DNA from 4 places in the Pseudoalteromonas sp. SWXJZ94C genome. Region 4 is predicted to be linked to each of the others. Evidence: predicted binding sites of a transcription regulator. Region 4 holds the regulator's gene; each other region holds the start of a gene.
What was found. The regulator sigma-54, encoded in region 4, starts transcription at its own class of promoters, with help from an activator protein. The targets are predictions, from matches to a motif close to GTTGGCACGNNNNTNGNNT.
Positions count from the first base shown of each region.

Region 1: a site for sigma-54 is predicted at 1,388-1,406, ahead of glnA (glutamate--ammonia ligase). Genes of this name have one in related genera too.
Region 2: a site for sigma-54 is predicted at 1,468-1,486, ahead of flgJ (flagellar assembly peptidoglycan hydrolase FlgJ). Genes of this name have one in related genera too.
Region 3: a site for sigma-54 is predicted at 1,954-1,972, ahead of I6F65_RS16330 (DUF2726 domain-containing protein). Genes of this name have one in related genera too.

Region 1 covers NZ_JADYXF010000025.1:46,038-49,249, forward strand. Annotated here, with positions in the region: gene glnA (glutamate--ammonia ligase) at 1-1,332, opposite strand, end outside; gene typA (translational GTPase TypA) at 1,840-3,212, shown strand, end outside.
Region 2 covers NZ_JADYXF010000009.1:97,456-100,667, forward strand. Annotated here, with positions in the region: gene flgK (flagellar hook-associated protein FlgK) at 1-433, opposite strand, end outside; gene flgJ (flagellar assembly peptidoglycan hydrolase FlgJ) at 435-1,430, opposite strand; gene I6F65_RS05850 (flagellar basal body P-ring protein FlgI) at 1,574-2,668, opposite strand; gene flgH (flagellar basal body L-ring protein FlgH) at 2,681-3,212, opposite strand, start outside.
Region 3 covers NZ_JADYXF010000040.1:33,658-36,869, forward strand. Annotated here, with positions in the region: gene I6F65_RS16320 (cobalamin biosynthesis protein) at 1-479, opposite strand, end outside; gene mtnN (5'-methylthioadenosine/S-adenosylhomocysteine nucleosidase) at 480-1,187, opposite strand; gene I6F65_RS16330 (DUF2726 domain-containing protein) at 1,318-1,914, opposite strand; gene folE2 (GTP cyclohydrolase FolE2) at 2,028-2,948, opposite strand; gene arcB (aerobic respiration two-component sensor histidine kinase ArcB) at 3,182-3,212, shown strand, end outside.
Region 4 covers NZ_JADYXF010000045.1:11,678-14,889, reverse strand. Annotated here, with positions in the region: gene lptA (lipopolysaccharide transport periplasmic protein LptA) at 1-388, shown strand, start outside; gene lptB (LPS export ABC transporter ATP-binding protein) at 385-1,110, shown strand; gene I6F65_RS17190 (RNA polymerase factor sigma-54) at 1,180-2,679, shown strand; gene hpf (ribosome hibernation promoting factor) at 2,707-2,994, shown strand; gene ptsN (PTS IIA-like nitrogen regulatory protein PtsN) at 2,999-3,212, shown strand, end outside.

The sequences.
Region 1 (3,212 bases), on a different contig from region 4:
ACCAATGTAAGCATCAATTAAATCATCAGTGAATACACCACCTTGAGTTAAGAATTCACGGTCTGCGCTAAGTGCAGATAGTGCTTCGTCAAGTGATGCTGCAACAGTTGGAATTTCTGCTGCTTCTTCAGCTGGTAAGTCGTATAAATCTTTATCCATTGCATCGCCAGGGTGGATCTTATTTTTAATACCATCAAGGCCAGCCATAAGCATTGCTGAGAAAGCAAGGTATGGGTTAGCAGTTGGATCCGGGAAGCGTACTTCAATACGACGACCTTTTTCAGATGGAACCACTGGGATACGGATTGATGCAGAACGGTTACGTGCAGAGTATGCAAGCATAACTGGTGCTTCAAAACCTGGTACTAAACGTTTGTACGAGTTAGTAGATGCATTTGCAAAAGCGTTAATTGCTTTAGCATGCTTGATGATGCCGCCAATGTAGTAAAGAGCATCTTCAGAAAGACCGCCGTACTTGTCGCCTGCAAAAAGGTTTACACCGTCTTTAGCAAGTGACTGGTGACAATGCATACCAGAACCGTTATCACCAACAACTGGCTTAGGCATAAACGTTGCTGTTTTACCGTATAAGTGAGCCATGTTGTGGATAACATATTTCATTTCTTGAATTTCATCCGCTTTTAATACCATTGTATTAAAGCGAGTAGCGATTTCGTTTTGACCCGCTGTAGCTACTTCGTGGTGATGTGCTTCTACTACTTGGCCCATTTCTTCTAGAACTAGACACGTAGCTGAACGCCAATCTTGGAAATCATCAACAGGAGCAACTGGGAAGTAACCGCCTTTAACACCAGGACGATGACCTGTATTGCCATCTGCATATTCTTTATCTGAGTTCCAAGCTGCTTGCTTAGAATCAATTTTGTACATTGAACCAGACATATCTGATTTATATTTAACATCGTCAAATACAAAAAACTCTGGCTCAGGACCAAATAAAACGGTATCTGCAATACCAGTAGACTTCATGTACTCTTCAGCGCGCTTAGCAACTGAACGAGGGTCGCGCTCATAACCTTGAAGAGTTGAAGGCTCAACTACATCACAACGAACGATTAAAGTTGTTTCTTCTGTGAAAGGGTCTAGTTTGATTGATTCAGGAACTGGCATTAATACCATGTCTGATTCGTTTATGCCTTTCCAACCAGCGATTGAAGAGCCATCGAACATTTTACCGTCTTCGAAAAAGTCTTCATCAACTTGGTGATGAGGAATAGATACATGTTGTTCTTTACCCTTAGTGTCAGTAAAGCGTAAATCAATGAACTTAACGTCATTTTCTTTAATAAAATCTAAAACCGATTGCGACATGTGTCCTCCAACTATTGGGTTTTGTTATTGCTGCGTAATTGCTTTGGCATTTACCAAGCTGATTTTGTGCCATTTTTATAACTATATGTTTATAAATTAAAAAAATTAAGATGCTACAAAATGGATCAAATTGGTGCACTTTATTGGTGCGTAAAAAGTCCCTTTTGGTGCAAGTTTTACACGGTGTAATTTGTTGCTAATTTAATCACACTAAATTAGCATAACTTAAATGTAAAAGAGTACCAAAAATATCTGTAAAATGGCAAAAATGGCTGTTTTTCTGAAATTAATCAAAATTTAATTCATCTAAATGTCATATATAAAACAGATACTTAGTGAAAGTATTGAGAAAGTTTTAAAATATGTATTGGATAAACTTTCATCCATGTCATTAATGAGGGATAATATGCGCCCTTTTAAATCCTATGCTTGGACATCTCGTGAAAACGCAGATGAGTGCGTAGATCTTGCAGGATCAATGAGAATTTAATTTCTCTGAGTAAATATATGAGCATCGAAAAGTTAAGAAATATAGCGATTATCGCGCACGTTGACCACGGTAAAACAACACTGGTTGACAAACTACTTGAGCAATCAGGTACATTAGAAACACGCGGCGGTAACGAAGAGCGCGTGATGGACTCAAACGACATTGAGAAAGAACGTGGTATTACCATTTTGGCTAAAAACACAGCCATTTCTTGGAACGACTACCATATCAATATCGTAGATACTCCGGGACACGCCGATTTCGGTGGTGAAGTTGAACGCGTACTTTCGATGGCTGACTCAGTATTATTACTTGTTGATGCTCAAGAAGGTCCAATGCCACAAACGCGTTTCGTTACGCAAAAGGCATTCGCGCAAGGCTTAAAGCCAATCGTAGTTATCAATAAAATTGATAAGCCTGGTTCACGTCCTGATTGGGTTATGGATCAAATCTTTGATTTATTCGACAACCTTGGCGCAACTGACGAACAGTTAGATTTTAAAGTAATCTACGCTTCAGCAATCAACGGCTGGGCAACACTAGATTTAGACGAGCCATCAGACAACATGGAACCTATGTTCAAGATGATCGTTGACGAAGTATCACCACCGGATGCAGATCCTGAAGGTGACTTCCAAATGCAAATTTCTCAACTAGATTACAACTCTTATGTTGGTGTAGTTGGTATTGGTCGTATTAAACGTGGTTCTGTTGCTCCTAACCAACAAGTTACTATTATCAGTGCTGATGGCACTACACGTAATGGTAAAATTGGCGCAGTACAAAGCTACCTAGGTCTTGAACGTATCGAAACTGAAAGAGCTTACGCTGGTAACATCGTAACTGTAACAGGTATTGGTGAGCTTAAGATTTCTGATACAGTTTGTTTCCCAGGAAACGTTGAAGCATTACCACCACTAAGTGTTGATGAGCCAACTGTAACAATGACATTCTCTGTAAATAACTCACCTTTCTGTGGTAAAGAAGGTAAGTTTGTAACGTCACGTAATATCCGTGAACGTTTAGACAAAGAATTAGTACACAACGTAGCACTTCGCGTTGAAGATACTGGTAGCCCAGATAGCTTCCGTGTTTCTGGTCGTGGTGAATTACACCTAGGTATCTTAATCGAGAACATGCGTCGTGAAGGTTACGAGCTTTCAGTTTCTCGTCCAGAAGTTATCTTACGTACTGTAGATGGCGTTCTAGAAGAACCGTTTGAAACAGTTACTATTGACTGTCAAGACGAGCACCAAGGTTCTGTTATGGAGCAAGTTGGCCTACGTAAAGGTGAACTTACTAACATGACTCCAGATGGCAAAGGCCGTATGCGTTTAGACTTCATGATCCCTAGCCGTGGTTTAATTGGTTTCCAAACTGATTTCATGAC
Region 2 (3,212 bases), on a different contig from region 4:
CGAACACAATACCTGATAACCTATCCATTTGATTTATTAAGCTTTGCGCATCTGTCATAACCAAAGAGCGAGCAAGCGTTGACGATGGCTGGTTAAGCGCTTCTTGTACGTTATTAAATAACGAATTTATACCTGTAGATAAGCTGTTTGCTTCTTCTGAAAATAAGGTGTCGACTCTATTTGCTTCTGTTACAAATTGATCAAAAAACGTTTTATTAGAGGTGTCTCTGTTTAACTGCTCTTGAGCAAATTGATTAAGTAAACGGTAGGTATCGCCTTGCCCTACTTGATTATCTATTGTGGTTGTAAATTCTGTGCGTTCGCGTACATAGCCTTCGGTATTTACGTTGGCAATATTTTTACTTGTCGTTTGCAGTAACTCAGAACTTGCTCTTACTCCTGAACTGGCAATATTTAGTAAATCATACGACATGTTACTTTACTCCTTGGCGGATCACATTTGCCGCAATGTCTTTTAATTCAGTACTGTTAAGTACCTGTTTTATTTTGCTGGCATAATTTGGATCGGTTGCATAACCTGCTTTTTGTAGTGAATCTAAAAAGTCGCTCGGCTTTGCTGTATTTTGTAGTGCTTCTTTATAACGAGGGTTTTGCGTCAAAAAATCAACAAAGTCGTTTACGCTCTCTTTAATTGAATCGTAGGCTCTAAAGCTGGCTTGTTTTTTAACAGCCGTACCTTGTTCAAATTCGAGAGTTACTTTGCTGGCTTTTTCACCTTCCCAACTTTTATCCGATTTAATATTGAATAAATTATTTGAGCTATTGCCATCGCTTTTATTAATAATATGTTTGCCCCAACCAGTTTCAAGCGCCGCTTGTGCAACCATTACAGCTGGGTTTAAACCTATTTTTTTAGCTGCTGTTTTTGCATGCTCCCATACTGAACTTACAAACTCTTCGGCGGTTTCGAATGCAGGTGCAGTTGCTTTTGGCTTTTCGGTACTTGCTTCAACGCTATTAACTATAGGCTCTGCCTTTTTCTCGGCTTGCTCATAAGAAGGTGCAGAACCGATGCTTTTATCGCTAAAAATATCGTTAGTGGTTCTTAGTACAGAGCCCGGCATAAACTTTTTACCATCGGGAGATAACTGCTGAACAATTAAGTCAGCAAGCCCTAATGAACCATTTGATGAGAGTTCTGTTGAGAGCTGTTGATCGTGCATTTCTTGGAAGAATTTTACGCCGCTTGAGTTAAATGGGCTTTCTTTGTCTTCAAACGCTTCGTTTGCTTTACGCATACTTTTAAGCAGCATTTGCGTAAAAATAGCTTCAAATTGTGCCGCCGCTTTTTTGAGTGCAGCTTTAGAGGCATCTGTTGATGCATCGCCACTTGTTAAGGCTTCTTTACGAAGTGAGTTTAAGTTGCCTAAATCAAAAAAGTTTTGTTTATCGAGATGATTTGTTTCCATCAGCTTTTTGACACAATAATGAATAATGCAGTTAAAAATGCAAAAATTGAGCCAGTTGATGTGTTTTTGAATTTATAAGTGGATTATAAATGAGGTTTTTTAGCTTAGCCCTAGCAAGTAAACTGCAAGGGCTAACTTTGTTTTTATATTACAACTAGTTGTCCGTTAATTGCACCCGCTTCTTTTAGTGCTTCTAAAATAGCCATTAAGTCGCCTGGTGCCGCACCAACTTCATTAATTGCGCGTACTAGGTCATCTAAGCTTACACCTGGATTAAATACAAATGCACGAGAATCATCTTGCTTTACATCAATAATGCTTTGTTGTGTTACTGCGGTTTGACCTTCGCTTAATGGGTTTGGCTGCGATACGTTTTGTTGCTCAGAAATAGTGACGGTTAAACCACCGTGCGTAATAGCTGCAGGTTGTAATTTTACGTTTTTACCAATAACAATGGTACCTGTACGCGAGTTAACAATAATTTTTGCAGCCATATCGGCCGGTTTAAACTCTAAGTTTTCGAGCGTTGATAAGTACGATACGCGTTGCGATGCATCTCTTGGGGCTAGTACACGAATAGAAACAGAATCTAACGCTTGTGCGCTGTTAGGACCAACTAGGTTGTTAATTGTTTCTTCAAGGCGTTTTGCTGTTGTAAAATCAGGGCGATTTAAATTAAAGGTAATGTAGTCACCTTGCAAAAACGGACTTTTAACAGCGCGCTCAACCGTTGCTCCATTAGGAATTCGACCAACCGTGGGGGTATTAATAACAACCTTACTGCCATCTAAACCCTGTGCACCTAAACCACCTACAATAAGACTGCCTTGTGCAATGGCATATACATTGCCATCAACCCCTTTTAAAAATGTTTGTATTAGCGTGCCACCACGTAAACTACCCGCACTACCGATAGACGATACGGTAATATCAATTGTTTGCCCTGGCTTTCTAAATGCTGGTAACTCAGCATGTACGGCCACTGCCGCTACATTTTTAATTTTAGGGCTTAAAGTAGAAGGTAATGTAATACCAAAGTTACTTAACATGCCCATAAAGCTCTGTTGAGTAAACTTGCTTTGCTCTCCAGTGCCAGGTAAACCGACCACTAAACCATAACCAACTAGTTGGTTAGAGCGAACGCCTTCAACCATAGAGACATCTTTAATACGCTCTGCATTTGCCGAAAATTGGCAACCTAGTAAAGCGATTAAACAAAAAACTTTAAATCCATTCATAATGAATGTCCTCTAAAAAGGAAAAAGCGAGCTACTAAAAAAGCGTGTTAACCAACCAGGACTTTGTGCCTCTTGGGTTTGCCCTTTACCTGAGTACTGAATACGCGCATTGGCGATTCGGTTTGACTCAACTGTATTGTCTGAACTTACATCTTGCGGGCGCACTAAACCTTCTAAACGAATAAACTCTTCGCCTGTATTTAGTGTTAGCCATTTTTCGCCGCGTATAACTAAGTTACCATTTGGCAAAACACGCATTACATTTACTGATATGTCGCCCACTAAACTATTTGATTGGTTTGATTTTGAATCACCCGTAAATGAGGAGTCGCTACCAATACCAAACTGAATGCTGTCGCCACCAATATTAACCGGTAAGCCGCCAAAACCAATTACGGGGTCAAGGCTTGCCTCGGTTTCTTTGTCTGTTTCTGTTTTTGCCGCTTTTGTGGCTTGAGTCGACTCTTCTAATTTAACCGTAATAATATCGCCAGTTCGCAGCGCTTTTCTGTCTGCGTATAAATCGTTAGATACGTTTGTGTTA
Region 3 (3,212 bases), on a different contig from region 4:
AAATAGTAACGTGCGGTTCGCAGTATTAAACTCTCTATTAACGCTTTAATAATTCCTGGAGCTGAAAGCTTACTCACATCACGCGCGAGTAAAGGCTTTAATAATTCGCGAGCTGTAGATTTTTGATTTTGCTTAGTTAGTTTTGCAATACGCAGTGCTTTTTTATCAATAATTTTACTCTCTAAACATAAGTATAAAATAAGCCCCGCAAGTAGTTCAGGGTAAAAAGCAAATTCTAATAGTAGAATAATAATAGTGAGGATAATGCTTAAAATAAGTGTGCTTGCCAGCAATGAGGATAAGTACTGATAGCTATTGGGTTCTTTGCTTTTATATATTCGTTTACCAATTGCGTTAAAAACAGCAACTAAAGCGGTATTAGGATGATACCAACTTACTAATGGTAAAAAGCGCTCAGCAAGGAGCGCTACAATAAATGCAATAAAGTCCAAATGATTTTGAACAATATTGCTTAGCATTTATAGCTTAACTGCTGTTAACTTTTCAAGAAGTGCTACAACCATTTTAGATGAGTTGATTGACGCGGTTTCTAGGTACTCTTCAAATGATTGTGGTGACTCTTTACCAGCAATATCAGACATAGAGCGAATAACAACAAATGGTGTATTAAGTGCAAAACATGTTTGCGCGATAGATGCGCCTTCCATTTCAACAGCAAGCATTGTTGGGAAATCGCTACGTGCTTTATCAATACGTACAGGGTCACACATAAATGTATCGCCAGTACAAATTAAGCCAACTAAGGTTTTTACTTCACTAATTTGTGCAATTGTTTGCTGCGCGGCTTCAACCAATTTAGGGTGAGCAATAAAAGCAGGTGGCATTTGTGGTACTTGACCTATTTCATAACCAAATGCTGTTACATCTACATCGTGGTGACGAACTTCTGACGAAATTACTACATCGCCTACGCTTAGCGATGGGTCAAACCCACCGGCAGAGCCAGTGTTAATAACACAATCAGGCTTAAAGTTATCGATAAGTAGTGTGGTAGCAATAGTTGAAGCTACTTTACCAATACCAGATTGAACGAGTGTTACTGTATTACCAGCAAGTTCGCCAGTATAAAAAGTAAAATCTGCTTTTGTTAAAATTTGTGGGTTTTGCATTGCTTCACGTAAAATTTTAACTTCTGGCTCCATTGCGCCAATAATACCAACGTTCATAGTTTTAAATTCCTGAGTTTGAATAAATTTATTATACGTGAAGTTAGTAATAAAAAACAAAAAAGCGAGCCGTTTTATGCAGCTCGCTTTGAATACTTTTAGGAGAGTATTTAATTAGGAAACAAAATTGTTAAATTTCAGCTAGGGCAGTTGTATGTGCTTTAGCTTGAGATGGTGAAAGTACGGCCGGTTTGTTTACGCGATTTCGAGCTGGGCGTTGTGCTTGCGAAGGTGCAGGCTTACCAAGTTTAAACATAATGGCATCGCGTACTTCTGAAGGACGGTATCCTGATTTTACTTTCATACGAATATGTGGAATACCCGCAGCTTCTAAAGCACCATTAACAAACCAATCTCGTTGTGCTTTATGTCCATCTTTGTTGGCGTTGTTAACTAAATCAACAGCAGCCACAATCGTCATTTTTTCTTTATCGATTAACACAAAATCAAGTTGTTTGTTTTTTGCTTTAGCAATTGCTGCGCGTTTAGATTTAGGAGATAAGCCTTCTTTACAGTCAATTACATCTATTAGCTTTACACGGCTAACAATTTTATATTGATCGCCTACAGCGCGTTCTAATAAGTTTAAAAAAGCACTTTCTACTTGTGTAAATACGCTTTGTTTGCGCGTAAAAGGATAAGGGTTTCCGCCGTCATCATTAAATTTTGACGCAACAATTGATGCACCTACGACTAATACTAAGATTGATAATAAAGCAAATTCCATACGATAACTCCATAACAACAAATTGACACTGCTTGAGTTAAGCAATTTATATGCCTAAACACAGGTGGTTATGAAATTATTATCGTATGGTTTATTTAAAGGTATTTTACCTATTATGCTTTGTAACCGTTGGTAATTCCTTTAACGGCAATTGCAACTGCATCATGGGCGTGTAGCGACTCATAATGGTTTATTTGCAACCAATAGTCTGCATATTTGTCACGCTCTAAAATTGCCTTTATTTTTCGGGCTGCATCTTCGCAAAACATTAAATTTTGACCATTTAAGCGAGCAAACTCTTGTTCATCTTCACGCTTTACAGCCGCTTGTACCGGTGTTTTAAGTTCATCTTCAAGAGTATTAATTAAGCTAACAACATCGAATTCATTAATATCGTTATCAAGTTTTACTTTTACATTCGCAATTGAGCGTTGAGAGTGAGGTGTTGCTACAATTCCTTGTGTTGTGCCAAGCCACTCGTGTACATCTTTTTGACTTAATGTTTCTTGATTAAACTTTTCGCTAAATGCATTCTGTATAAGCTGGCGCGCAAGTGCCGCAGAGCATGGGCAAGTTGATGAATAAGTAACATCAACACTCAGCTCATAACTAATAATATTATGCTCAATAGTACTCGTTAATATAATAGGGTAGCTTTTCCAACCTACTTTGCCGCTTAATAGTGATTTACGGCGCAGTGGCAGCTCAAACTTAAACTCAATTTGTGCTTTATCGCTCAAGTTTTCATGGCTGGCAATAAAAGAGTTTAGAGTGCCCGCTAATGTTTGTGGATTAACATGTTGCTCGGTTGATAGCGTATCTAGTGCCAAGTATAAGCGTGACATGTGAATGCCTTTAGCATCTTCTTTGTGTAAGTTAACAAAGGCGCGGGCTTTAGCATTAACAGTAACTGGGGATGTATCACGCGATTCAAAAATAAATGGCAACTCAATTTCAGCCATGCCAACCCAGTCTAATTTACCTGTTTGTAAGGCGGGTGCCGTGTCGGCTATATCGGGCATGTTGATTTGCATGGTATGTTACTCGTTATTGGCAATGATAATGCGCCGCATTTTACACGAAATAATCACTAGCTGAAACGAGGACTTTTACCTGCGTTTACTTTCAAACATGAATTTTTTCTATTTTTATCACACAACATGAAAATAGCTAATAGAAAAATGCTAAAATCTGGCAAAATAGTATGTTTAGTAATTTGTACTGCCTCATTTATATTTAAGCACACAGCTAAGAGATAAACTTAACTATGACCGATTATTCTTTGAGCCCTTGGGTTC
Region 4 (3,212 bases):
AAAAAATGTTGAAATTATTCATGGTAACCGTCGCATTACGGCTGACCGCCTCGAAGTGCATAAGCGTGACGAATTAGGTGACAATAAACAGTTATTAATTGCCACTGGCAGCCCTGCGTACTTTGAAGAAAAGCAAGATGACGGCACAATAATGAGCGCAAGTGCGAACGAAGTTCGTTACGATGTAGCTAAGCGTTTTTTAACACTTGTTGGCGATGCACAAGTATCGCAAGCTGGACAAAAAATTAACGCAAAAAGCATTACTTACGATATGCAGCAACAGCTTATTAGTGCTGAAAAAGACGAAAACTCTACCGATCGCGTTCATACTATTTTAGTGCCTATTGAAGCTACAAAAAGTAAAAAAAGCGATAAAGGTCAACCATGAGCACATTAAAAGCAGAGCTGTTAGCAAAAAGCTATAAAGGTCGTGAAGTTGTTAAAAATGTAGGTCTTGAGGTTAAGGCTGGCAGTATTGTTGGTTTACTTGGACCTAATGGTGCAGGTAAAACTACAACGTTTTATATGATTGTAGGACTTGTACCTAGCGACAAAGGTAAAATATCCATCGATGATAACGATATTACTCTTTTACCTATGCATAGTCGTGCTAGATTAGGGATAGGGTATTTACCACAAGAATCGTCAATATTTAGAAAACTGACTGTTTACCAAAACTTAATGGCTATTTTAGAAACGCGTAAATCGTTAAATAAACAAGCTCGAGAAGACACATTAAATAATCTATTGGATGAATTTAGCATTCAGCATATTCGTGATAGCCAAGGTATGGCTTTATCCGGTGGTGAACGTCGCCGTGTAGAAATAGCACGTGCACTTGCCGCCGATCCTAAGTTTATATTGCTAGATGAACCTTTTGCTGGTGTAGACCCAATTTCAGTATTAGATATTAAGAAAATAATAGAACATCTTAAAAACCGTGGGATTGGTGTATTAATTACCGATCATAACGTAAGAGAAACCCTTGATGTTTGTGAAAAAGCCTACATTGTTTCTCATGGGGAGCTAATTGCATCTGGCACTCCTGAACACGTATTAAACGATAAAACAGTACGCGATGTTTACTTAGGCGAGCAATTTAGGCTGTAACATTAACGCCATGTCTTTGAGCATCTGCTAGTATTAATTATAACAACATAAAAGGATTGTTAGAGATAAATGAGGCAATCATTACAGCTGCGCATGGGCCAGCAACTTACAATGACACCACAGCTGCAACAAGCAATTCGTTTGTTGCAACTCAGTACATTGGATCTCCAGCAAGAAATACAAGAAGCTCTTGATAGCAACCCGCTGCTAGAAGTTGAAGAAAACGACTACGCAGAAGATTCTGCTGGCAAAAATGAGCAAAAAGCTGATAACGATGACGTTACTGTTAGCGCATCTGCAGATGATGCTCCTAGCGAATACGAACAAGATAGTGGTGAAGCACTTGCTAAAGATACAGTAAGTGACGACATGGCTATGGATGTTAGCTGGGATGAGTACATGAGTGCTGCGCCTGCATCGTCATCAGGACCAATGCCTGAGGACGAGTCAATATACCAAGGTGCTTCAACCGAAACACTTCATGAGTACCTAATGTGGCAGTTACAATTAACGCCTTTTAGCCCTACTGATGAAGCTATTGCAATCGCTATTGTTGAAGCCGTAGATGATTCTGGTATTTTAACACTTAGCTGTGAAGAAATTTTAGAGAGCTTCAATCAAGAAAACGAAGATGATAACGAAGTCGAACTTGACGAAATTGAAGCCGTTTTAAAGCGTATCCAACTGTTTGATCCGGTCGGTATTGCTGCACGTAGTTTACAAGAGTGCTTGTGTATTCAGCTTAACCAGTTTGATAAAGAAACACCTTACATTAATGAAACAAAAATGATCTTAACCGAGCATATTGATTTATTAGCTGCTCGTGACTATCGTACATTAATGAAAAAAACTAAGCTCAAAGAAGAAGAGCTTAAAGAAGTAATGACACTAATACATACTCTCAGCCCTAAACCCGCTGATACGATTGTTAGAGAAGAGTCTGAGTATGTTATTCCTGATGTGTCGGTTAAAAAAATTAAAGGTCGCTGGGTTGTAGAATTAAACCCAGATAGCATGCCTAAAATAAGAGTAAACAGCCAATATGCTGCAATGTCTCGTACCGTTAAATCTAGTGGTGATAGCCAATTTATTCGCTCACACTTACAAGAAGCAAAATGGTTTATTAAAAGCCTAGAAAGCAGAAACGACACATTGTTAAAAGTAACAAATTGTATTGTTAAGCAACAACAAGGCTTTTTTGAACACGGTCCAGAAGCCATGAAACCAATGGTTTTAAATGATGTTGCTGAAATGGTAGAAATGCACGAGTCGACTATTTCTCGCGTAACAACCCAAAAGTATATGCACACGCCACGTGGAATATTTGAGTTAAAATACTTTTTCTCAAGCCATGTAAGCACCGAAAATGGTGGCGAATGTTCATCTACGGCAATACGCGCTCTGATTAGAAAATTAATCGCAGCAGAAAACTCAGCAAAACCATTGAGTGATAGCAAGATAGCGGATATATTGGCTGAGCAGGGAATTAAAGTAGCTAGACGCACGATCGCAAAGTACCGCGAATCTCTGGCTATTCCACCGTCAAATCAGCGAAAAAGTCTGATTTAAGACGCAAAAACAAAGAGGGTAACGCTTATGCAACTAAACTTAACTGGTCGTCACGTAGAAGTAACCGATTCACTAAAAGACTATGTAAACACTAAATTTGCGAAGCTAGAAAGGCACTCTGATCATATTAATAATGTTCATGTCATTCTCGATGTAGAAAAATTAAACCAAAAAGCAGAAGCAACAATTCATGTCAGTGGTGCAGAATTATTTGCCTCTACTGAACATCAAGATATGTATGCCGCCATTGACTCGTTGATTGACAAGCTCGATCGACAAGTTATCAAACACAAAGAGAAGCTTGCTCGACACTAATATTATGAAATTAAGTTCACTTATATGTCAGGACTGCAGCAAAGCTGCGGTCCTTTTTAATAGTAAAAAAAGAATTTTAGAGTTTATTAGCGAACTTGCTCACAACAAGCTTCCTTACTTATCTCAACAAGATATTCTTAGTGCTTTACTAAGCAGAGAAAAACTAGGTAGTACAGGCATTGGTAAAGGTATTGCAATCCCTCACGGACGAATGAGTG